DNA from 4 places in the Streptomyces sp. NPDC049627 genome. Region 3 is predicted to be linked to each of the others. Evidence: riboswitches for the same ligand, from Rfam matches in the RefSeq annotation. Region 3 holds a riboswitch; each other region holds the start of a gene.
The links. Region 3 has a riboswitch for cyclic di-AMP ahead of ACIBU0_RS40490 (transglycosylase family protein). Riboswitches for the same ligand answer to the same signal wherever they lie in the genome.

Region 1 (5,708 bases), on a different contig from region 3:
GCGTGCCCCTGGATAGTTCCCCCGGGCTGCCATTCAGGCCGTTGACATGTCCCCGCCTCGACTCCGATACTGACCCGTCGTTCAGTAACCGCGCGTGCCGCGCAGCACTCCTCCCCACCGGAGACCCCATGACCACCCCCACCCCGCTCCTGTCGCTCACCTGGACCGACCACGTCACCGGCCGCCAGGGTTTCCTGGTCGTCGACCGGCTGGTGCGCGGTGTGTCCAGCGGCGGGTTGCGGATGCGGCCGGGCTGCACGCTGGAGGAGGTCGCCGGGCTCGCCCGCGGCATGACCATGAAGGAAGCCCTGCACTACGACGCCGAGGCCCGCTACGTCCCCTTGGGCGGCGCCAAGGGCGGCATCGACTGCGATCCGCGGGATCCGGAGGCGTACGGGCTCCTGGTGCGCTACCTGCGGTGCATGCGGCCCTACATCGAGAGCTGCTGGACCACGGGCGAGGACCTGGGCCTCTCCCAGGACGTGGTCGACCGGGCGGCGGCCGAGGCAGGCCTCGTCTCGTCCGTCCAGGCGGTGTATCCGCTGCTCGACGACGAGGCCGGCGCCCGGCGGCGGCTCGCGGACGCCTTCGCGGTCGAGGTGGACGGCATCGGGCTGGACGAGCTGGTCGGCGGCTGCGGGGTCGCCGAGTCGGTGCTCACTGCCCTGGACCGGGCGGAGGTGCCGTACTGGAGGACCCGCGTCGCCGTGCAGGGTCTCGGGACCATGGGCGGTGCCACGGCCCGCTTCCTCACGCGCGCGGGGCTCACCGTCGTGGCCGTCGCCGACATCAAGGGCACGATCGCCAATCCGGCGGGCCTCGACATCGAGGCGCTGCTCGCGGCACGGGACGCGTACGGCACGGTCGACCGCGCCGCGCTGCGCCCCGGCGACCGCGAACTGCCGGGCGAGGCCTGGCTGTCGGCCGAGGCGGAGGTGCTGGTGCCGGCGGCCGTGTCGTACGCGATCGACGCCACGAACCAGGGGCGGATCACGGCTCGTTGGATCGCCGAGGCGGCCAACATGCCCGTACGGCCCGAGGCGGAGGAGCTGCTGGCCGCGCGGGGCGTCACGGTGCTGCCGGACGTCGTGGTCAACTCGGCCACGAACGCCTGGTGGTGGTGGACGCTGTTCGGCGACATCGGTGCGGACGCGGACGAGGCCTTCGCCCACACGCGGCGCTCGATGCGCGCCCTGACCGACCGCACGCTCGCCCGCGCCGAGGCCGACGGAACGACGCCCCGGGCCGCCGCGCACGCCATCGCGGCGGACCGGCTGCCGGTCATCGCCGAGCGGTTCGGGTGGCACCGGTGACACCGTCACCACACGCGGGAACCTGCCGGCAAGGCCTAGGGTGACCGAGTGGCGAGAGTGCGGTTGAGCGTGGCGGAGCGGCGTGAGGAGTTGCTGCGGGCCGCCGTGGAGCAGATAGAGGCACGGGGCGTGGCCGCGGTCCGGATCGCCGATGTGGCCTCGGCGCTCGGAGTGAGCAACGCGCTGGTGCTCTATCACTTCGCCTCGAAGGAGAAGCTGGTCGCGGCGGCGTTCGCCCATGCGGCCGAGGGCGACCTGGCCCATCTGCGCAGGCTGCTCGGCCGCCGCACGACGGCACTGCGACGGCTGCGGGCGGCGGTGCGCTGGTACGCGCCGACCGGACAGGCCAAGGGCTGGCGGCTGTGGATCGAGGGCTGGGCGGCCGCGCTGCGCGAGCCGGCGCTGCAGCAGGTCACACGGGAACTGGACCGGCAGTGGAAGGCCGCCCTCGCCGAGGTCATCGCGCAGGGCGTGGCCGCGGACGAGTTCCGCTGCCCCGACCCCACCGGCACGGCCCTACGGCTCACGGCTCTCCTCGACGGGCTCGCCGTACAGCTGACCTCGTACCCGGGCGCGGTGTCACGCGCGCGTGCCCAGGAGTGGGTGGACGAGGCGCTCGCCCGCGAACTGGGGCTGGAACGGGAAGCGTTGACCGCCTCGGGGCGGTGAAGTCGCCGATCGCCGGGCACCCGGTTCACCACGACCACGACAACCTCGTCCGGTTCACCACGGCCACGACAGCCGTGGGGGCCGCGCCCCCTCGAACAGGACACGGCCCACACCGCCGAAACTCCGGCTCAAGCCACCGATTCGATCCGCATCTTGATGTCGTCCGGCGACAGCGCGCCCTTGGCCGTCACATGGTCGCCCGACGACTCCCCCCGCAGACGCCGCCCGATCCACGGCACCAGGTACTCGCGTGCCCAGTGGACGTCGTCCCGGCGGATCTCGAGGGTGCCGCGGGGCGGGAGCGGCGGCCAGGGCTGGTCGGGGTCGGCCGGGACCTCCAGGCCGAGCACCTGGCCTGCGCGCAGCGCCACGCGCGTGTGCCCCTCGGGAGACAGATGGAGCCGGTCGTCGTCCCAGGCCCGGCGGTCCTGGACGGTCTTCAGGGACCACAGGTCCAGCACCGGGCAGTCGTACCGGTCGGCAATGGCCCGCACATGACCGTTGTACGTGGCGATCTTGCCGCGCAGATGCTTCAGCACGGGCACGCCACGGGTGTCGAAGCCGGTCGTCACCATGACGGTGCCGACGGCGGAGGTGAGCCGGACGATCGCCCTCTCGAAGCGCTCGGCCACCTCGTCGGGATCGGTTCCGGGTCGGATGATGTCGTTGCCGCCCGCACAGAACGAGACCAGGTCCGGGGCCAGTTCGACGGCCTTCGGGAGCTGGTCCTCGACGATCTGGTCGAGCAGTTTGCCGCGCACGGCGAGATTGGTGTACTTGAAGTCGCCCTCGGGCCGCCGGTCCGCGAGGAGTACCGCGAACCGGTCGGCCCAGCCGACGAACGCCCCGTCGGGGCCGGGGTCGCCGACGCCCTCGGTGAAGCTGTCCCCCACCGCGACGTACGACCCGATCTCTGCTCTGCTGTCACTCTTCGAATCGCCTGCCACACCGGCATGATCCACCTTCGAATGTGACCTACGCGACCGTAAGGAGGGGTTGACGCGCGGTGAGATAAGCCACTCCTAAAGTGTTGACCAAGCCTGGAATAAGCCTCCGATCAGGGGCGTTGTGGGCTCAACCGCCACACCGAAGGCGACAGACCGAAGGCGACACGCCGAAGGCCGGACCCGGGGATCGGGGTCCGGCCTTCGGTGGCGTGTCAGGAGAGGTGTCGGCGGGGGTCAGCCGATCCCGACGCCCTTGGAGCGGAGGTAGGCGACCGGGTCCACGTCCGAGCCGTAGTCCGGCGTGGTGCGGATCTCGAAGTGCAGGTGCGGGCCGGTCACATTGCCCGTGGCGCCGGAGAGGCCTATCTGCTGCCCCGCGGTCACGCTCTGGCCGGCCGAGACGGAGAGCGAGGACAGGTGGCCGTACTGGGCGTAGTAGCCGTCGGCGAGCCGGATGACGACCTGGTTGCCGTACGCGCCGCCCCAGCCGGCGGAGACGACGGTGCCCGCACCGACGGCCTTCAGCGGGGTGCCGGTGGCGGCGAAGAAGTCGACGCCGGTGTGGTAGCCGCTCGACCACATGCTGCCCGGCACCTTGTACGCGGTGGCGACGGAGGCCGCGGAGACGGGCGCGGTGAAGCCGCCGACGGCAGTGGCGGTGTCGGCGCTCCCGGCGGCCTTGTTCGCCGTCGGGGCGGAGGACTTCGCGGCGGACGGGTCCGACGACGACTTCGAGGTCGACTTCGGGGACGAGGAAGACGAAGAGTGGGACGACTGGGACGACTTGGGGGCGCTCGTCGTGGCCTTCTTGCCGCCGATCGCGAGCTTCAGACCGGGGTGGATCAGCGACGGGTTCTCGCCGACGGCCTCGCGGTTGTCGGCGTAGAGCCGGTGCCAGCCGCCGCTGACATCCTGCTCCTCGGCGATCTTCGAAAGGTAGTCGCCGACCTTCACCGAATAGGTCCGCACGCCCGCCTTCCGCGCGGCATCCTTCTTGTCGGCGGCCTTCTTTTCGGCAAGCTTCTTCTCTGCGACCGGAAGGGACTGAACGGCCTTTTCCGAAGTGGACTGCGCGGGAGCGGCGTGGGCGCCGGTGGCCCCGAAGAGCGGGAGGGCGAGAGCGGCGCCGCCGGTTCCGGCGACGGCGATGGAGCGGGTGAGGCGCGGGGACTTCGGGCGGCGGTGCTTACCCTTCGCGGGCATGGCGAATTCCTCTCCGGCGCCTGCGAGGTGAGCTGTCGGGTGCGGGCTGGAGATGCCCGGCCGCGCCGAACGCGGCTTTACCCCTAGCCTGTTCCGGAGACCGGAACAGGCGGTTCTACCTGTGGGTCCCCCGCTCCTGCCATGGTCGGGTGAGTCGGTGCGGGCTCCGGTCGGCGGCAGGATTCGGCGTCCGTCCGGATTGGTGGCGAACGTAAGCGAGGAAGACGCACAGGAACAAGTGAGAGGTTCCGCCCGAATGCGTTCCTGTTGATCCCTTGCGGGAATTACCGGTCACCCTGAGTGAATTATGGACGCGTCGCCCGACACAAAGCCCCTTGAAAATCACGCGAATTACGTGAACATGACGGGCGACGCTCGGTCACGAATATGACGCTCCTCACGTGACACCGCTCCAGCTCCCCTTGGGTCAGAGCGAGTTGGAATGAAGGCGTCAATTCGGACAGAACCGCTAGATGCGGCGCAGTCGGATAACCGTCGCATCAAGGTCACCGCGCAATCCGGTGCGCAGTCCGTGATGCACCAATACGGCACCTCGGTGAACTTCGCCCGTTTCGCGGCATTCGTACGACGCTGTCGGGTCGAGCCCGCGCAGTCGCAGCGCCGGGACGGCCTCGCCGTGGCTCTGCGCCTGGAGCCAGGCGAGGACGACGGCCTCGTCGCCGTGCACGTACTGCACCGCGCTCAGTCCGCCCCGCGGAGGCCGCAGCCGGTACAGGTCCCCGCGCTGCACGAGGGGCCGGATCTCCTTGTAGAGCTCCACCCACTCCCGCGCCTCGGCGAGCTCCGCCTCCGTCCACTGCGCGAGGTCGCCGCCGACGCCGAGCACGCCCGCCATCGCACTCACGAACCGGAACCGCAGCGAGCTGATCCGGCCGTTGAGCTGGGTGTTCGGACTGTCGGTGACCCACGCGGCCATGACCCGCGCCGGATGGATCTGGCTGAAGCCGTGCTGGATCGCGAGCCGGTCGAGCGGGTCGGTGTTGTCGGACGTCCACACCTGGTCGGTACGGCTCAGCACGCCCAGGTCGATCCGGCCGCCACCTCCCGAGCAGGACTCGAAGGCGACGCCCGGGTGAGCGGCGCGCAGCCGGTCCAGGAGGGCGTAGAAGGCGCGCACGTGGTCCACCCAGAGCCGCTGCGGGTACGGCTCGCCGGGCCAGCCCGCGTCGGTGAAGCAGCGGTTGAAGTCCCACTTCACGTAGTCGATCGGGGCACTGGAGAGGAGCCCGTCCAGCTGGTTCCAGAGGTACTCCTGGACGTCTTCGCGCGCGAGGTTCAGTACGAGCTGATTGCGGAACTCCGTCCGCTTTCGTCCGGTCTGGTGCTGCACCCAGTCCGGGTGGGCCCGGTACAGCTCGCTGTCCGGATTGACCATTTCCGGCTCGACCCAGATGCCGAACTGCATGCCGAGCGCGTGCACGTAGTCGGCGAGCGGCTTGAGGCCGTTCGGGAAGCGGTCGGGGTTGGGCGTCCAGTCGCCGAGCCCGGCGCGGTCGCTGGTGCGCGCCCCGAACCAGCCGTCGTCGACGACGAACAGTTCGACACCGATGGCCGC
Region 2 (5,708 bases), on a different contig from region 3:
GGCGGGGTAGGCGGGGATGAGGCGGGGGGTGTCCTCGGTGGTGTCCGGCTCCTCGGGCGGTGCCTCGGCCGGGAAGTCCAGGGGGCGGAAGGGGTGGGCCCGGCTCGCGGTGCCGGGCGTCTTCGTGCTCGCCTGCGGGGCGGTGCTCGCCGCGGCCGACAGGGCCTCCGCCAGCCCGCCGAGCTCCACGTGCACCACCAGCACCGGCTTGCCCGGCACCCGCTCGGCCGCCGACCTCAGCGCCTGGGCCAGCTCCGCGTCACCGGTCGAGGCGTCCCCGATGGCCGGAATGGCGGTGACGACGACCGCGTCGCATGTCTCGTCGGCCAACGCGCGCGACAACGCCGCATGGAAGTCCGCCGCCGAGGCTCCCGTGGTCAGATCCAGCGGCGGCAGCGGCCGCAGGCCCTCGGACAGGCACGCGTCGTACGTCAGCAGCCCCAGCGACTCGGAGTTCCCCAGGATCGCCACTCGCGGCCCCGCCGGCAGCGGCTGGCGCGCGAGGAGCAGCCCCGCGTCCACCAGCTCGGTGATCGTGTCCACCCGGATCACCCCGGCCTGCCGCAGCAGCGCGGACACCGTGGCGTGCGGCAACCGCGTCGCCCGTACCGCGTGTCCCTGCGGTGCGGCGCCGCCGTGCCGCGCCCCCTGCACCACGACCAGCGGCTTCGCGGCCGCCGTACGCCGGGCGAGGCGGGTGAACTTGCGGGGGTTGCCGATGGACTCCAGGTACATGAGGACGACATCGGTGTCGGGGTCGTCGTACCAGTACTGCAGGACGTCGTTGCCGGACACGTCGGCCCGGTTGCCGGACGAGACGAAGGTCGACACACCCGTGACGCCGGTCACTCCGCCGCCGCGGCGGTGCAGCCGGGACAGCAGCGCGATACCGATGGCGCCGGACTGCGCGAACAGCCCGATCTGTCCCGGGCGGGGCATCTGGGGCGCCAGTGAGGCGTTCAGGCGGACGCTCGACGAAGTGTTGATGACCCCGAAGGCGTTCGGCCCGATGATGCGCATGCCGTACGCGCGCGCGTGCCGGACGAGCGCACGCTGGCGCTCGCGGCCGTCGGGCCCGCTCTCGGCGTATCCGGCGGAGACCACGACCAGCCCCTGCACGCCGTGCTCGCCGCACTCGGCGACCACCTCGGGGACGTACTCGGCGGGCACGGCGACCACCGCGAGGTCGACCGGCCCGTCGATGTCCCGCACGGAGCGGTGGGCCGGGACCCCGTCGAGCTCCTTGAGGTCCTCCGGGAACGCCTTGTTCACGGCGTGCAGCCGCCCCGTGAACCCGGCGTCCCTGATGTTGCCGAGGACGCTGCGGCCCACCCCGCCCGGCGTGCGGCCGACGCCGATGACGGCGACGGAGCCGGGCACCAGCAGCCGCTGCACGGACCGCGCCTCGGCGCGCTGCTCGCGCGCGTACTGCACGGCGAGCGAGCGGTCCGTCGGCTCCAGGTCGAACTCCAGGCGTACGACGCCGTCCTCGAAGCTGCGCTTCTGGGTGTACCCGGCGTCCGTGAACACCTTGATCATCTTGGTGTTGGCGGGCAGCACCTCGGCGGCGAAGCGGCGGATGTCGCGCTCGCGGGCGACGGCGGCGATGTGCTCCAGGAGAGCGGAGGCGACACCGCGGCCCTGGTGGGCGTCCTGGACGAGGAAGGCGACCTCCGCCTCGTCGGCGGGTGCCGACGCGGGCGTTCCGTCGGGGCCGATCCGGTCGTAGCGTACGGTTGCGATGAACTCGCCGCCCACCGTGGCCGCGAGTCCCACCCGGTCCACAAAGTCGTGGTGCGTGAAGCGGTGGACGTCCTTCGCGGACAGTCGCGGGTAGGGCGCGAAGAAGCGGTAGTACTTCGACTCGTCCGACACCTGCTCGTAGAAGCTGACCAGACGCTCGGCGTCATCAACGGTGATGGGGCGGATGCGTGCGGTGCCGCCGTCGCGCAGCACCACGTCGGCTTCCCAGTGGGCGGGGTACTCGTGCCGGTCCGAGGCGCTCTGCATGGGGCCCAGAGTACGGCTCGCGTCCGACAACGGCGCGAGGCAGTCTGTGGAGGACGTATGTCGGGTCGAGGCCGCGACCCGACGGCCACTTGAGGAGGGGCGGTTTGTCCCTCCCCGCATGCTTCACGCGTGTGGGAAACTGGTCTAGACAACCCTGAACACCGAAGGGCAGCATCACATGGCTGAGCGCCGCGTCAACGTCGGCTGGGCCGAGGGCCTTCACGCCCGCCCCGCTTCCATCTTCGTCCGGGCCGCCACGGCCGCAGGTATCCCGGTGACGATCGCCAAGGCCGACGGCAACCCCGTCAACGCGGCCTCCATGCTGGCCGTCCTCGGCCTGGGCGCCCAGGGCGGTGAGGAGATCGTCCTCGCCTCCGACGCCGAGGGTGCGGACGCCGCACTCGACCGTCTGGCGAAGCTGGTCTCCGAGGGTCTCGAGGAGCTGCCCGAGACGGTCTGAACGGACCGGTCGGATCTCCGCGGTTAGCGGTGAAGCCGCGTCTGCCTTTCCGGCGGACGCGGCTTCGCTGTTTTCGAGCAGCAGTCACATGAATTCACCGCAGACCCGAAAAAGGGCAGCGGAAATTCCCCGCCGCCGAATATCACCTCTTTGTATACGGCGCCCGTGTTAATGTCGCAGGCTCTGCATGTTTACGGGATGTTGCGAATTCCTCACACGCTCCGCGCGGTCACCGCCCGAGCCGAACCGCAGCCGGTGGGCGGAGATCGCGCGCTCGGTGTGCAGCGCCGTGATCGCCCGGGCGCGCTCGCCGTCGCCGCGCGCCACCGCGTCCACGATCGCGCCGTGCTCGGTCCAGTACTCCACGGGATCGGCCGGCGACTCCACGGCGTACATCCAGGCGATCTTGTGCCGCAGCTGGGTCAGCATCGAGGTCAGGGCGGGGCTGCCGGAGGCCTGGGCCAGCGTCTCGTGGAACCAGCCGCCCAGGGAGCGCAGGTCGTCGCTGTTCCCCCTCCTGGCCCGCTCCTGGCCCAGCCGTACGAGGCCGCGCAGCACCTTCAGATGGGCCTCGGTGCGCCGCTGGGCGGCCCGCGAGGCGCCGAGCGGCTCCAGGAGGCCGCGCATCTCCAGCAGGTCGGAGGCCTCCTGCTCGGTCGGTTCGGCGACGCACGCGCCCGCGTGCCGCCGGGTCACCACGAAGCCCTCCGCCTCCAGGGTGCGCAGGGCCTCCCGCACGGGGACGCGGGAGACGCCGTAGCGGCGTGCGAGGAGTTCCTCGGTGAGCCGGCTGCCGCGCTCGTAGACACCGGCGACGATGTCGTCCCGGATCGCCGTGCATACCGAGTGCGCCGGAATACGCATGACCGACCTCCGCTTTAATCCCCGTGAAACGTCGACGAATGACGTGTGATGAGTGACTCTATGGCAACCGGCCGGAATTTCCGACGGCGGGTCGGAATCCATGGATATTTTTTGGACAGCGGATCGTCTCAGAAACGCCGAAAGCCCCGGCTCGGGGAGGCGGGGCTTCGGGGTTGCGGGGCTTCGTGAGGCGGGGCCCCGGTGAGACGCGGGGTGAGGGTGTCAGACGTTCACGCCGTGCGAGCGGAGATAGGCGACGGGGTCGATGTCGGAGCCGTACTCCGGCGTCGTGCGGGCCTCGAAGTGCAGGTGCGGGCCGGTGACGTTGCCGGTGGCGCCGGACAGGCCGATCTGCTGGCCGGGCGTGACGGTCTGCCCGACCGAGACGCCTATGGACGACAGGTGGCCGTACTGGGTGTACGTGCCGTCGTGCATCTTGATCACGACGTTGTTGCCGTACGCCCCGCCCCAGCCGGCCTCGACGACGGTGCCGGCGCCGACCGCGTGGACGGAGGTGCCGCTGGCGGCGTGGAAGTCGACGCCGGTGTGGCTGCCGGAGGACCAGACGGCGCCGCCGGTCTTGTAGCCGGTGGAGATGTACGAGCCGGCGATCGGGGCGACGTAGGACAGCAGGCGCTTGCGCTCGGCCTCGCGGGCGGCGCGCTCCTTGGCCTCGCGCTCCTTCTTGGCCTTCTCGGCCGCCTTCTTGCGCGCGGCCTCCTGGGCGGCCTTCTTGAGGGCCGCGGCCTCCTTGGCCGCCTGCTCCTGTGCGGCGGCCTGGGCGTCGATCTGGTCGGCGATGGAGTTGTCGACGGTGATGACCGGGATGAGGCCGGTCTGCTCCGCGGCCGGTTCCGCGGCGAGCGCCGGGGCGGCCAGGGTGCCTATGACTCCGGTGGCCGTGAGAGCGGCGACGCCGGCCGCGCGGGCCGTGGTGCGCTCGAACCGGCCGGGCCGGCGGTGCTTCCCGGTGGGACGCTTCTTCTCGGTGAGCTTCCCGGTGGCGCAGGTGAACGCCATGAAGTGGCTGGTCCTTTCCTTCCCTCTCGCCTACCGGGTTAGCTGACGGGTTCGGAGCAGGAAGGTCTCCTACGGACCCCCTCGCGGCTCGCGCGGGCGTCCGATTCACCCCAGGGACTACGGGTGGGTCCCCGGCTCCCCTGGCTCGCGCCGTACGGGGACTCGGCGATGGCTGTCCGGTGCCGCGGGCGCGGCGCACTGCCTGACGGACAGCCCGGAAGACGCTAAGCGGGGCATCTTTCAATCCCCAAACGGATCAGGGCTTTTGTAGCGCATCCCACAGGCAATACAGGCAACCTCTCCCTCAATTCGGGCATAAAGGGGCCCTGGTGACTCTTCCGTCACCAGGGCCCCTGCGTGCGCGTGCCGCTGCGCGGCGCTCGCTTCCTCTACTCGGCTGCCACGACGGTGACTTCGCCGATGCCGAGCGCCTCGACGGGCTCCCGGATCTCGGCCGCGTCACCGACGAGGATCGTCACCAGACGGTCCACCGGGAAGGCGCTCACGGCCGCGGCGGTGGCCTCGACGGTGCCGGTCGCGGCGAGCTGCTGGTACAGCGTCGCCTGGTAGTCGTCGGGCAGGTGCTGCTCGACCTGGTCGGCCAGCGTGTTCGCCACGGAGGCGGCGGTCTCGTACTTCAGCGGTGCCACCCCGACGAGGTTCTGCACGGCGAAGTCCCGCTCGGCGTCGGTGAGCCCGTCGGCGGCGACGCCGCGCAGCACCGTCCACAGGTCCTGCAGTGCGGGACCGGTGTTCGGGGTGTCGACGGAGCCGCTGATGGCGAGCATGGCGGCGCCCGTGCCGTCCGGGGCCGAGCGCAGGACCTGTCCGAATGCGCGCACCCCGTAGGTGTAGCCCTTCTCCTCACGCAGGACCTTGTCCAGACGGGAGGTGAGGGTGCCGCCGAGGCAGTACGTGCCGAGCACCTGCGCGGGCCAGACGCGGTCGTGCCGGTCGGGGCCGACGCGGCCGATCAGCAGCTGCGTCTGGACGGCGCCGGGACGGTCCACGATGACGACGCGGCCGGTGTCGTCGGCGGTCACCGGCGGCACGGGCCGCGGCTCGGCCGCGGAGCCGGTCCAGGCGCCGAGGGTGTCGCCGAGCAGGGCGTCGAGGTCCACGCCGGTGAGGTCGCCGACGACCACGACGGTGGAGGTGGCGGGGCGGACGTGCCGCTCGTAGAAGGCGCGTACGCCCGCGGAGTCGATGTTGCCGACGGTGTCCTCGGTGCCCTGGCGCGGCCGGGACATGCGCGAGGTCGCCGGGAACAGCTCCTTGGAGAGCTCCTTGGCGGCGCGGCGCGAGGGGTTGGCCAGCTCGTGCGGGATCTCGTCGAGCCGGTTGCGCACCAGGC
Region 3 (5,708 bases):
GAGCGGTAGACCCGGGCAGCCGTCTGCTCGCCGAGCAACCGGATCCTGGTCGCGGTGGAGAACCGGTCCCGGTCCTTCACGGCCATCTTCCCCGCCTCCCGTTTCACACGCGTACGTCCCCGCACACGGTACGGGACCGAGTACGGGGACGTACGTATGCCTGGCTAAGCCTTAACCCTTTACGGCTGTGGCTCTACGGTCAGCCCTTGAAGCGCGGGAACGCGCTGCGCCCGGCGTACACCGCCGCGTCGTCGAGGATCTCCTCGATGCGCAGCAGCTGGTTGTACTTGGCGACGCGCTCGGAGCGGGCCGGGGCGCCGGTCTTGATCTGGCCGCAGTTGGTGGCGACGGCCAGGTCGGCGATGGTGACGTCCTCGGTCTCGCCGGAGCGGTGGGACATCATGCACTTGAAGCCGTTGCGCTGGGCGAGCTCGACGGCGTCCAGGGTCTCGGTGAGCGAACCGATCTGGTTCACCTTCACGAGCAGCGCGTTGGCGGCGCCGTCCTCGATGCCGCGGGCCAGGCGCTCGGGGTTGGTGACGAACAGGTCGTCGCCGACGAGCTGGACCTTGTCGCCGAGCTTGTCGGTGATGACCTTCCAGCCGGCCCAGTCGTCCTCGAACAGCGGGTCCTCGATGGAGACGAGCGGGTAGGCCGCGACGAGCTCCTCGTAGTACTCCGTCATCTCGGCGGCGGAGCGCTCCTTGCCCTCGAAGAGGTACTTGCCGTCCTTGTAGAACTCGGAGGCGGCGACGTCGAGCGCGAGGGCGATCTGCTCGCCGGGCGCGTAGCCGGCTTCCTTGATCGCCTCGAGGATGAGGTCGAGGGCCTCACGGTTGGAACCGAGGTTCGGGGCGAAGCCGCCCTCGTCACCGAGGCCGGTGGCCAGGCCCTTGCTCTTCAGGACCTTCTTCAGCGTGTGGTAGACCTCGGTGCCCCAGCGCAGGGCCTCGGAGAAGGACTCCGCGCCGATCGGGGCGATCATGAACTCCTGGATGTCCACGTTGGAGTCGGCGTGCGAGCCGCCGTTCAGGATGTTCATCATCGGCACCGGCAGCAGGTGCGCGTTCGGGCCGCCCAGGTAGCGGAAGAGGGGCAGGTCGCTGGCCTCGGAGGCGGCGTGGGCGACGGCGAGCGAGACGCCGAGGATGGCGTTGGCGCCGAGGGAGCCCTTGTTGTCGGTGGCGTCCAGGTCGAACATGGCCTGGTCGATCAGGCGCTGCTCGGTGGCGTCGTAGCCGACCAGCTCCGGGCCGATCTGCTCGATGACGGCGAGGACGGCCTTCTCGACGCCCTTGCCCAGGTAGCGGTTGGGGTCACCGTCGCGGAGCTCGATGGCCTCGAAGGCGCCCGTCGAGGCGCCGGACGGGACGGCGGCACGACCCGTGCTGCCGTCGTCGAGGCCGACCTCGACCTCGACCGTGGGATTGCCTCGGGAGTCCAGGATTTCCCGGGCTACGACGACGTCGATGGACGGCACGAGCATCTCCTTCTTGGGATGTGACGCGGGTACGCAGACCGTGGTGGGTACTGCGAGACGAGCCTAACCGGCTCACGCCGATCGGCCAGCGGTCGACCGGCCCGTGGACAGAACCGAGAGTAAATTGTTTCCGAACGGAACAAAAACCCCCGTGCGCAAAAGGACTCCGCCACAAAACCACCCCGCACAAAAGACCCCGCCCCGGTGCGTACGGGGGAACACGCACCGGAGCGGGGAGCTTGCGGGGACTACTTCAGGTGCAGCTGCTGACCCGGGTAGATCAGGTTCGCGTCCTCGACGATGTCCTTGTTCAGCTGGAAGAGCTTCTCCCAGCCGCCCTTGACGTCGTGCTTCTCGGCGATCGAGCTGAGGGTGTCACCCTTGACGACCTTGTACTCGCCGTCGCCCTTCTTGACCTTCTTGCCGGTCGGGGTGGTGACGGTCTTGGTGCTCTTCTTGGCGGCCGGGCGGTCGGTGGAGCGGGAGGCCGACTGCTGCTCGGTGGAGCGCGTGGTCGTCCCGGTGCTCTGCGAGGAGCCGCTCGCCGAGGAGCCGTTGTAGGCGGCGCCGGACAGGCCGGTGCCACAGTTCGGCCAGGCACCCTTGCCCTGGCTCGCGAGGACCTTCTCGGCTATCTGGATCTGCTGGGCCTTGGTGGCCTGGTCGGCGGTGGAGGCGTACGCCGTGCCGCCGTACGCGGCCCAGGTGGAGGCGGAGAACTGCAGGCCGCCGTAGTAGCCGTTGCCGGTGTTGATCGACCAGTTGCCGCCGGACTCGCACTGGGCGACGGCGTCCCACTCGGACGCGGTGGCGGCGGAGGCGCTGCCGGCCGCCATCAGCGGGGCGGCGACGGCGGCGGCACCGGTGACGCCGACGACGGCGATGGCGCGAGCGGCCTTGGACGGACGGCGGTGCTTGCCCTTGCTGGAAAACAGCATGGAGAGATCCCCTCACCGACGCCTGCGAGGTGAGCTGTCGGGTTCGGGCCGGTTGAGTTGCCCGGCCACGCACGGTCGCCTCTCGGCTCCCGTTGCGCGGCTTCACCCCTAGCCGAGTCCGGCCGTGCGACCCCGAAGGGCCTCAACTGCCGGACCCGGCGCCTACCTTGGGTCCCCCGCTCCTGCCTACGGCGCTTGACGCGACGACTGTTCCCGTGCGGCCGCTGGCAGGATTCGGCGTTGCGGCAGCCGGGGCTCGGATTGCCGAGCGATCACGACCGTAGACACCCGAATCCCGGATTTTCAAAGACGATCAGGGCTTCTGAGATCTATCTCTCACTACATTTAAAACGGACATTCAACGCGAACCGTGACGCGAACTCCCACTGTTTTTCGCCCTGTTCGACCCCTGTTCGCCCCTTATTCGGCGGGGACTTTCAGGGTCTGACCGGGGAAGATGTGGTTGGCGTCAGTGCCGATGGCGTTCTTGTTCGCGTCGTACAGCGCGGACCATCCGCCGTCGAGGTCAAGGGAGTCGGCGATGGACGCGAGAGTGTCGCCGGCGCGGACGGTGTACGAGGCGTGGCGGCCGGAGGGCTTGGCGGCCCTGTCGGCGACGTCACTCTCGTCGGCACTGTCACCGCGGTGACGCCCGGAGCCGGCCGTGGCGTCGGCCGCCGCGTCGGCCGTTCCCGCATAGATCGCCCCGGTGTCGGCGAGGCCCCAGGAGCCCACGTCCTGCCCGGAGTTGTCCCGGTCGCCGCTCCCGGGCGTCTCCGTGGCGGGGTCGCCGGACGACTTCGAAGCCTTTGCGGAGGGTGACGTATCAGACTTCGCGGAACCGTCCGCCGAAGAGGAAGAAGAGGGCGAAGAAGAGGAATCCTGGGACGATTCGGACGAACCGCCGGGAGAGCCGCTCGGCGAGCTCGAGGAGTCCGACGAGTCGCCGGACGAGCCCGAGGGCGACGAGGAACCGGACGAGCCGGAGGAATTGGATGAACCAGATGAGCCGGACGAGTTGGACGAATCCAGCAATCCGGAGGATCCGGACACCTCCGACGGCGAGTCCTCCGCGACGCCGGTGTCCAGGTCGACCGAACCGGACTCCTTGGTGAGCCCGTTGAGCACGGCGCAGGTACCCCAAGGGCTGGTGCCCCGGTCCTCGAGGATCTTCTGAGCGACGGCGATCTGCTGGGAGCGGCTCGCGAGGTCGGGGCTGGAGGCGTAGTCGAGACCGCCGTACTTCTCCCAGTCCCCCTGGGTCAGCTGCAGTCCGCCGTACTGCCCGTTCCCGGTGTCGGCGCTCCAGGAGCCACCGCTCTCGCACTCGGCCACCTTGTCCCACACGGTGCCCTCGGCGGCGCTCGCGCCCGTGGCGCCGAGCAGCGGGATGGCGATGGCGGAGCCGGTCACTCCGGCCGCGACGATGAGGGCCGGAGCCTGGCGGGGGCGACGGTGACGACCGTTCCCGGAGAGCATGCGGGGACCTTTCGCGAGACAACAGGGACCGGCGCGACGGGTGATGCCGGGTGATGCAGGGGCCGCGCTGATCCGTGAACGTATCGGCAGTCGATCACTTGTCACAAGTTAATGCCGCGTAGATCACGTGAAGATCACAGACTTGAGGGCTTCTCATCTCCTGGTGTGCGACAGGGCTGTGCGGGGTAGGTGGAGCGTTTCGCTCCGTTCAGTGACCGGGCGGCTGTGAAGTGCGACGGCGGCACTGCGCTCGCGAAGGCGACGGCACTGCGCTCACGAAACCGGCGTGAACCGGACGGGCAGCGTGCGCAGTCCGCGCATGATGAGGCCGCCTCGCCACCGCAACTCGGCCGGGTCCACCGCGAGTTCCAGATCCGGGAGACGGGTGAGCAGCGCGGCGAGGGCGGTCTGGCCCTCCAGCCGGGCGAGCGGGGCGCCGAGGCAGTAGTGGATGCCGTGGCCGTAGCCGAGGTGCTGGTTGTCGCGGCGGCCGAGGTCGAGGACGTCGGGGTCGGCGAACCGCTCGGGGTCCCGGTCGGCGGCGGCCAGGACGACCAGGACGGGGTCGCCGGGTGCGATGTGCTGCCCGCCGATGGTGAGCGGTTCGGTGGCGAAGCGCCAGGTGGCGAGTTCGACGGGGCCGTCGTAGCGGAGGAGTTCCTCGATGCCGGTTTCCAGGAGGGCGGTCTCTTGGGCGGCGAGGGACTTCTGGAGGCGGGTGCGCTGCTCGGGGTGGGCGAGCAGGGCGTAGGTGCCGTTGCCGATGAGATTGACGGTCGTCTCGAATCCGGCAAACAGGAGGATGAAGGCCATGGCGGCGGCCTCGTTCTCGGTGAGGTGCTCGCCGTGGTCGGAGGCGCGGATGAGGCCGGAGATGAGGTCCTCGCCGGGGGTGGGGCTTGCGGGGAGCGCCTCGCGCTTGCGGTGGATGAGATCGGCCAGATAGCCGCGCATCTTCTTGACGGACCGCGCGACACCGCCCCTCGGGCCGCCCTGGTGCCGGATCATCATGCCCGCCCAGTCCCGGAAGTCGTCCTGGTCCTCGCGGGGGACGCCGAGCAGGTCGCAGATGGCGTAGATGGGGAGCGGGAAGGCGAACTCGTGGATCAGGTCGGCGCTCCCCTTCCGCGCGAACCCGTCGATGAGGTGGTCCGTGAGCTCCTGCACGCGGGGGGCGAACTCGGCGACCCTGCGGGGCGTGAAGGCCTTGGAGACGAGCCGGCGCAGCCGGGTGTGGTCGGGCGGGTCGATGTTGAGCAGGTGCGTCATCAACTCGGCCTTGCGCTCACCCGGGATACCGGTCTTGCCCTTGGCGTGCGCGGGTTCGTCGTGGTGGGCCGGGTTCTTGGAGAGCCGGCTGTCGGCGAGGGCCTGCTTGGCGTCGGCGTAGCGGGTGACCAGCCAGGCTTCTACGCCGCTGGGCAGGCGGGTGCGGTGCACGGGGGCGTGGTCGCGGAGCCATGCGTAGGCGGGGTAGGGGTTGGTGGCGAACTCCCAGGTGAAGAGGTCGGGGGGTGCGGGGGTGGGGCCGGCGGGGGTGGGCTGGTTGGTCACTCCTCGACGGTATCCGGAGGGGCGGTGTGAGTGCTGCGGGGAGGCAGCGGGAGCGTTTTGAGGAGGTCGGCGGAGTCGGCGGTGTCGGCCTTGCTCAGCCATTCATCGGCCTCCGCCGACTTGCCCTGCTTCTTCAACAGCAGCCCGATGGCCTTCGCAGCACCCGGGGTGTCCCCTCCGAGGGCTTGGCGGTACAAGGCCATTGCATCGTCGAAGCGGCCCTGACGCTCCATCGACGCGCCGAGTGCACGCGCCGC
Region 4 (5,708 bases), on a different contig from region 3:
ATCCCGGGCAGGTCCCAGGACGTCTGCGACGCGAATGCGCCCCCGATACGCTCCCCAAAAACGCCGTTCGCGCCCTCAAGTTCCGTGGTAGGAGCGGTAATCACCCACGAGCGACAGGGTCGATTTTCGGCCAAATCGGCGTCGCACGGACAGGCTCACGCACGCTCCGTACAAGCCCTGCGGACTACTCGCCGTGCTCGCCGCGCGCGCAGTCCGGGGAACGGAGTGCGCCCCCCGGACCGTTCCGCCGCCCGCGGGGATGAAGGCGGCGGAATCCCCCAGCCCACTGGATCCAGTACAGCGGGCCGACCCACGCACGAGCCATGGAACCGCTCCCCCGATGGCTGGAGAAGAGCGCACGGACGGGCGCACAGCCACACAGCGGGAGCACGTCACAACTGTCCGTACAGAGGGCGTACTTCAGTACGAACCACAATCCCGCCATCCGGAACAATGCCCCTTAACGCTTGGGATGCGGCGAACTACGCTGGGTTTACGAATGCCGCGTGGTTATGCCAGCGCGGCAGCCGTCTGTGTCGAGGGGTGGCGCATGTCCAGGGAGCAACGCGGGCCGAACGAAAAGCTCGGCGCCGTTCTCGCCCTCGCGGGAATCAGCAACGCAGGCCTCGCCCGACGCGTCAACGACCTTGGCGCTCAGCGGGGACTGACTCTTCGCTACGACAAGACGTCGGTGGCGCGCTGGGTGTCGAAAGGCATGGTGCCGCAGGGTGCCGCGCCCCACCTCATCGCCGCCGCCATCGGCCAGAAGCTCGGCCGCCCGGTGCCGCTCCACGAGATCGGCCTGGCGGACGCGGACCCCGCACCCGAAGTGGGCCTCGCCTTCCCCCGGGACGTCGGACAGGCGGTGAAGTCGGCGACGGAGCTCTACCGTCTCGACCTCGCCGGGCGCCGCGCCGGCGCCGGCGGCATCTGGCAGTCGCTGGCCGGTTCGTTCGCAGTAAGCGCATACGCAACGCCTGCCTCACGGTGGCTGATAACCCCGGCCGACAGTTCGGTGGCGCGCGAGGCGAGCACCTCCGAGGGCTCCGGCGCACCGCTCAAAGTCGGCCACAGCGATGTGCAGAAGCTGCGGGAGGCCGCCGAGGACGCCAGGCGCTGGGACTCCAAGTACGGAGGCGGCGACTGGCGTTCGTCCATGGTGCCCGAGTGCTTACGCGTGGAGGCGGCTCCGCTGCTGCTGGGCTCGTACTCCGACGAGGTGGGCCGGGCGCTGTTCGGCGCCTCCGCCGAACTCACGCGTCTCGCCGGGTGGATGGCCTTCGACACCGGGCAGCAGGAGGCCGCCCAGCGGTACTACATCCAGGCGCTGCGGCTCGCGCGCGCGGCGGCCGACGTACCCCTCGGCGGGTACGTCCTGGCGTCGATGTCGCTCCAGGCGACCTACCGGGGCTTCGGCGACGAGGGCGTCGACCTCGCCCAGGCGGCCCTGGAGCGCAACCGGGGCCTCGCCACGGCCCGCACCATGAGCTTCTTCCGGCTCGTCGAGGCACGCGCGCACGCACGCGCGGGTGACGCACAGGCGGCAGGAGCGGCGCTGAAGGCGGCGGAGGGCTGGCTCGAACGGTCCAGGGAGGGCGACAACGATCCCTCCTGGCTCGGGTTCTACTCCTACGACCGCTTCGCCGCCGACGCCGCGGAGTGCTACCGGGACCTGAAGGCACCGCGCCAGGTACGGCGGTTCACCGAGCAGGCCCTGTCCAAGCCGACGGAGGAGTTCGTACGCTCGCACGGGCTGCGGCTCGTCGTCTCGGCGGTCGCCGAGCTCGAGTCGGGCAATCTCGATGCGGCGTGCGAGCAGGGCGTACGGGCGGTGGAGGTCGCGGGGCGCATATCGTCGGCTCGCACCACCGAGTATGTGAAGGATCTTCTGCATCGGCTGGAGCCGTATGGGGATGAGCCGCGGGTGGTGGAGTTGCGGGAGCGCGCTCGGCCGCTGCTGATGGCTCCGGCGTAGCGCTCCGCTTCGGGGGCAGGGTGCCTTCGCGTCCGCCTGGTGCTGTGGATCGGCGGCTGCCGGCAGCCTGTGGCTTGTCGCGCAGTTCCTCGCGCCCCTTCAAGGCGTGGCAGTCCCCCTGGTTTGAACGCGTTGTCAGTGGCGCAGTGCACTATCGAAGCCGGAGGTGGTGCAGGTGGCAGGGCAGGTGCGGTCTGTCGGCTACGACTGTGATGTGCTCGTGATCGGCGGGGGGATCGTCGGGCTGTCCACGGCGTATGCGATCACGCGTGCCACGCCGGGGACGCGGGTGACCGTGCTGGAGAAGGAGCCGGGGCCCGCCCGGCACCAGACGGGGCGCAACAGCGGAGTCATCCACAGCGGGATCTATTACCGGCCGGGGTCGCTGAAGGCACGGTACGCGGTGCGGGGCGCCGCCGAGATGGTCAAGTTCTGCGCGGAGTACGGCGTCGCGCACGCCGTCACCGGCAAGCTGATCGTCGCGACGGAGCGCGATGAGCTGCCACGGCTGCACGCGCTGGTGCAGCGCGGCCGGGAGAACGGGATTCCGGTACGGGAGCTGGGCGCCACGCAGATCGCGGAGTACGAGCCCGAGGTGCGGGGTCTCGCGGCCATACACGTCGGGACGACGGGCGTGTGCGACTTCGTCGGCGTCGCCCGGCAGCTGGCCGAGGCGTCGGGGGCGGAGATCCGGTACGGCGCGGAGGTCGAGCGGATCGACCGGCGGGCGGAGCTGGGGGTCGCCGTACGGACCACGCGCGGGGACGTGGTGCGGGGGCGGGTGCTGGTGAACTGCGCCGGGCTGTACTGCGACGAGGTGGCCCGGTTGACGGGGGACGAGCCAGGCGTGCGGATCGTGCCGTTCCGGGGCGAGTACTACTCGCTGGCGCGGCCCGGGCTGGTGCGGGGGCTGGTGTATCCGGTGCCGGATCCGGCGTTCCCGTTCCTCGGGGTGCATCTCACGCGCGGGATCGACGGGGATGTGCACATCGGACCCAACGCGGTGCCTGCGCTGGCCCGGGAGGGGTACCGGTGGGGTGTCGTACGGCCGCGGGAGGTCGGCACGACCGTGGCCTGGCCCGGGGTGTGGCGGATGGCGGCGCAGCACTGGCGGTACGGGGCCGGGGAGCTGCGGCGGTCGGTGTCCAAGGGGGCCTTCACGGAGGCGGTGCGGAGGTTGTTGCCCGCGGTGACGTCCGATGATCTGGTGCCTGCGGCGGCGGGGGTGCGGGCGCAGGCGGTGTTGCGGGACGGGTCGCTGGTGGACGACTTCCTGATCAGGGAGGGGGCGCGGGCGGTGCATGTGCTGAATGCGCCGAGTCCGGCGGCCACGGCTTCTCTGCCGATCGGGCGGGAGGTGGCTCGGCGGGCGCTGGCGGTGCTGGAGGCGGCTTGAGCGGGGTGCTCCGAGGGTGCCGGGAAACGCCGGACGGGCTGGGATGCCCGGGCCGGCGTCGAGGAGTGGAGTGCCCTGCAGTGCTGGTCAGAGGCCGGCCGGAGAAAGCCGTGTGCTTCTGGTCCTGCGGATGGCGTACTATGGAGTCACCGACGCGGGGTGGAGCAGCTCGGTAGCTCGCTGGGCTCATAACCCAGAGGTCGCAGGTTCAAATCCTGTCCCCGCTACTGAAGGCTCAGGGCCGGAACTGATCAGTTCAGTTCCGGCCCTGAGTGTTTTCCCCTCACCGCGGACCTTGTCACCAACGGTGATCGGGCGACCGCCCTCCGCATAACAACTGACATACCGTCAATACCTGTGCGCTCCCTGAGGCCCGGCCAACTCGCCCGATTTAGGCCGCTCATGACCCCTAAGTCCCGTCGAAAATAGTTAATGATCAAGCGGAACAGCTTGGAATCCGCACCTCGCGTCTATTAACGTTCGATAACGCAGCGCGGTCGTCCCAGCCGTCACAAGAGGCGGCTCCGTGCGCACGCGCCGAATCCCGCAAGGGAGCCGGGGAACCACCACCCTGGGGTGAATCGCGCGGATTCCGCCGTGAAGTCACGGACGGTATACGCGCGTAGGAGACCTTCCTGCTCCGAACCCGTCAGCTAACCCGGTAGGCGAGAAGGAAGGAAAGGAGTACGCCCACGTGGCGTCCAACAGGCCTGCTACGCAAGCCCCGTTCGTGCCGAGCCAGCGCAGCACCGACACCTTCGGCTACGACCGCTACCGCACCGACGAGGGCCCGTACGAGGAGTGGAACCCCACCGCGGAGTCCATTCGTCCGGTACGCGGCAGGCATCGCGTCGCCAAGCAGCGCGGCGGGGGACTCGCGCGCAGCTCCACGGTTCTCGGCGTCGGTGTCATAGCCGCCGTCGGCGCGGGCGGCATGGCCAGCGCGCAGAGCGGCAAGCCGCCGGTCGCCATCTCCATCCCCGACCTGCCCCTGATCTCCGACGACTCCTCCGCCCCCGAGGACACCGCGAGCGCGCTGAGCACCATGGGCGGCGAGGCGACCGAGGAGACCACCCAGGGCACGAGCGACGCCGGTGAGGCGCTGCGGGCCCGGATCATCGCCCAGGTCGAGCAGCAGCAGGACCAGATCGAGAACAAGGCCGCCGCCGAGGCGATCGCCGCCGCCGAGAAGGAGGCCTCCGCCGCGGCCGCCAAGGCGGAGAAGGAGGCGGAGGCCAAGGCCGCCGCCGCGAAGGCCGAGGCCGAGGAGGAGGCCCGCAAGAAGGCCGAGGCCGAGCGTCTCGCCGAGCTGGCCAAGCAGTACACGCTGCCGACCTCCTCGTACACCATCACCTCGACCTTCGGTCAGGCCGGCGCCTACTGGTCCTCCGGCTACCACACCGGCCTCGACTTCGCCGCCCCCACCGGCACGCTGATCAAGGCGATCCACTCCGGCACGGTCACCTTCGCCGGCTGGGACGGCTCGTACGGCTACAAGACGGAGATCACCCTCGACGACGGCACCGAGCTCTGGTTCGCGCACCAGTCGTCGATCAGCGTCAGCGTGGGCCAGAAGGTCAACACGGGCGACGTCATCGGCCGCGTCGGCGCCACCGGCAACGTGACCGGCGCCCACCTCCACCTCGAGGTGCACCCCGACGGGAACGCGAACGGCATCGACCCGATGGCGTGGCTGCAGAGCAAGGGCCTCACGCCCTGAGGTTCTCCCGCTTCTGACACCCCGGCCCTGATCCACCGGCGGTCCTGACGCCTACCCCCCACGTCAGGGCTGCCGGTTTCCGGATCGCCGGGGTCCGCTTGTTTACGGGAAATTTGCGGGCGTGCCGGAAGACCGGCCTCCGTCAAGGGCGTTGATGCCGAGCATGACTTCTCTTCGCAAGCTCGGCTCCTCCGACCTCGAGGTCTCCCCGCTCGCCCTCGGCGGCAACGTCTTCGGCTGGACCGCCGACGAGGCCCAGTCCTTCGCCGTCCTCGACGCCTACACGGCGGCGGGCGGCAACTTCATCGACACGGCCGACTCGTACTCGGCGTGGGCCGAGGGCAACGTGGGCGGCGAGTCCGAGACGATCATCGGCAAGTGGGTGCGGGCACGCGGCAACCGGGACGACGTCCTCATCGCCACGAAGGTCAGCCAGCACCCAGACTTCCAGGGCCTGACCGCGGCCAACATCAAGGCCGCCGCCGACGCCTCCCTGCGCCGCCTCGGCACCGACCGCATCGACCTCTACTACACCCACTTCGACAAGCCTGAAGTCCCGGTCGAGGAGATCATCGGCGCCCTGGACGAGCTGGTGAAGGCGGGCAAGGTACGGCACA

Region 1: linked by a shared signal. The riboswitch ahead of ACIBU0_RS03850 (peptidoglycan DD-metalloendopeptidase family protein) and the one ahead of ACIBU0_RS40490 (transglycosylase family protein) in region 3 are both predicted to bind cyclic di-AMP.
Region 2: linked by a shared signal. The riboswitch ahead of ACIBU0_RS14005 (M23 family metallopeptidase) and the one ahead of ACIBU0_RS40490 (transglycosylase family protein) in region 3 are both predicted to bind cyclic di-AMP.
Region 4: linked by a shared signal. The riboswitch ahead of ACIBU0_RS05025 (M23 family metallopeptidase) and the one ahead of ACIBU0_RS40490 (transglycosylase family protein) in region 3 are both predicted to bind cyclic di-AMP.

The regions. Positions count from the first base shown of each region.
Region 1 is NZ_JBITLW010000001.1:870,264-875,971, forward strand. It holds gene ACIBU0_RS03835 (Glu/Leu/Phe/Val dehydrogenase dimerization domain-containing protein) at 129-1,313, shown strand; gene ACIBU0_RS03840 (TetR/AcrR family transcriptional regulator) at 1,362-1,982, shown strand; gene ACIBU0_RS03845 (SGNH/GDSL hydrolase family protein) at 2,111-2,929, opposite strand; gene ACIBU0_RS03850 (peptidoglycan DD-metalloendopeptidase family protein) at 3,164-4,132, opposite strand; cyclic di-AMP (ydaO/yuaA leader) riboswitch at 4,137-4,294, opposite strand; gene ACIBU0_RS03855 (alpha-galactosidase) at 4,602-5,708, opposite strand, start outside.
Region 2 is NZ_JBITLW010000004.1:495,385-501,092, forward strand. It holds gene ACIBU0_RS13990 (GNAT family N-acetyltransferase) at 1-2,010, opposite strand, end outside; gene ACIBU0_RS13995 (HPr family phosphocarrier protein) at 2,189-2,470, shown strand; gene ACIBU0_RS14000 (GntR family transcriptional regulator) at 2,639-3,334, opposite strand; gene ACIBU0_RS14005 (M23 family metallopeptidase) at 3,557-4,354, opposite strand; cyclic di-AMP (ydaO/yuaA leader) riboswitch at 4,367-4,532, opposite strand; gene ACIBU0_RS14010 (M16 family metallopeptidase) at 4,744-5,708, opposite strand, start outside.
Region 3 is NZ_JBITLW010000020.1:88,507-94,214, forward strand. It holds gene ACIBU0_RS40480 (septum formation initiator family protein) at 1-86, opposite strand, end outside; gene eno (phosphopyruvate hydratase) at 200-1,486, opposite strand; gene ACIBU0_RS40490 (transglycosylase family protein) at 1,729-2,418, opposite strand; cyclic di-AMP (ydaO/yuaA leader) riboswitch at 2,423-2,622, opposite strand; gene ACIBU0_RS40495 (transglycosylase family protein) at 2,839-3,897, opposite strand; gene ACIBU0_RS40500 (cytochrome P450) at 4,171-5,451, opposite strand; gene ACIBU0_RS40505 (hypothetical protein) at 5,448-5,708, opposite strand, start outside.
Region 4 is NZ_JBITLW010000002.1:16,546-22,253, forward strand. It holds gene ACIBU0_RS05010 (MFS transporter) at 551-1,975, shown strand; gene lhgO (L-2-hydroxyglutarate oxidase) at 2,163-3,371, shown strand; tRNA gene ACIBU0_RS05020 (tRNA-Met) at 3,525-3,598, shown strand; cyclic di-AMP (ydaO/yuaA leader) riboswitch at 3,897-4,054, shown strand; gene ACIBU0_RS05025 (M23 family metallopeptidase) at 4,066-5,091, shown strand; gene ACIBU0_RS05030 (aldo/keto reductase) at 5,255-5,708, shown strand, end outside.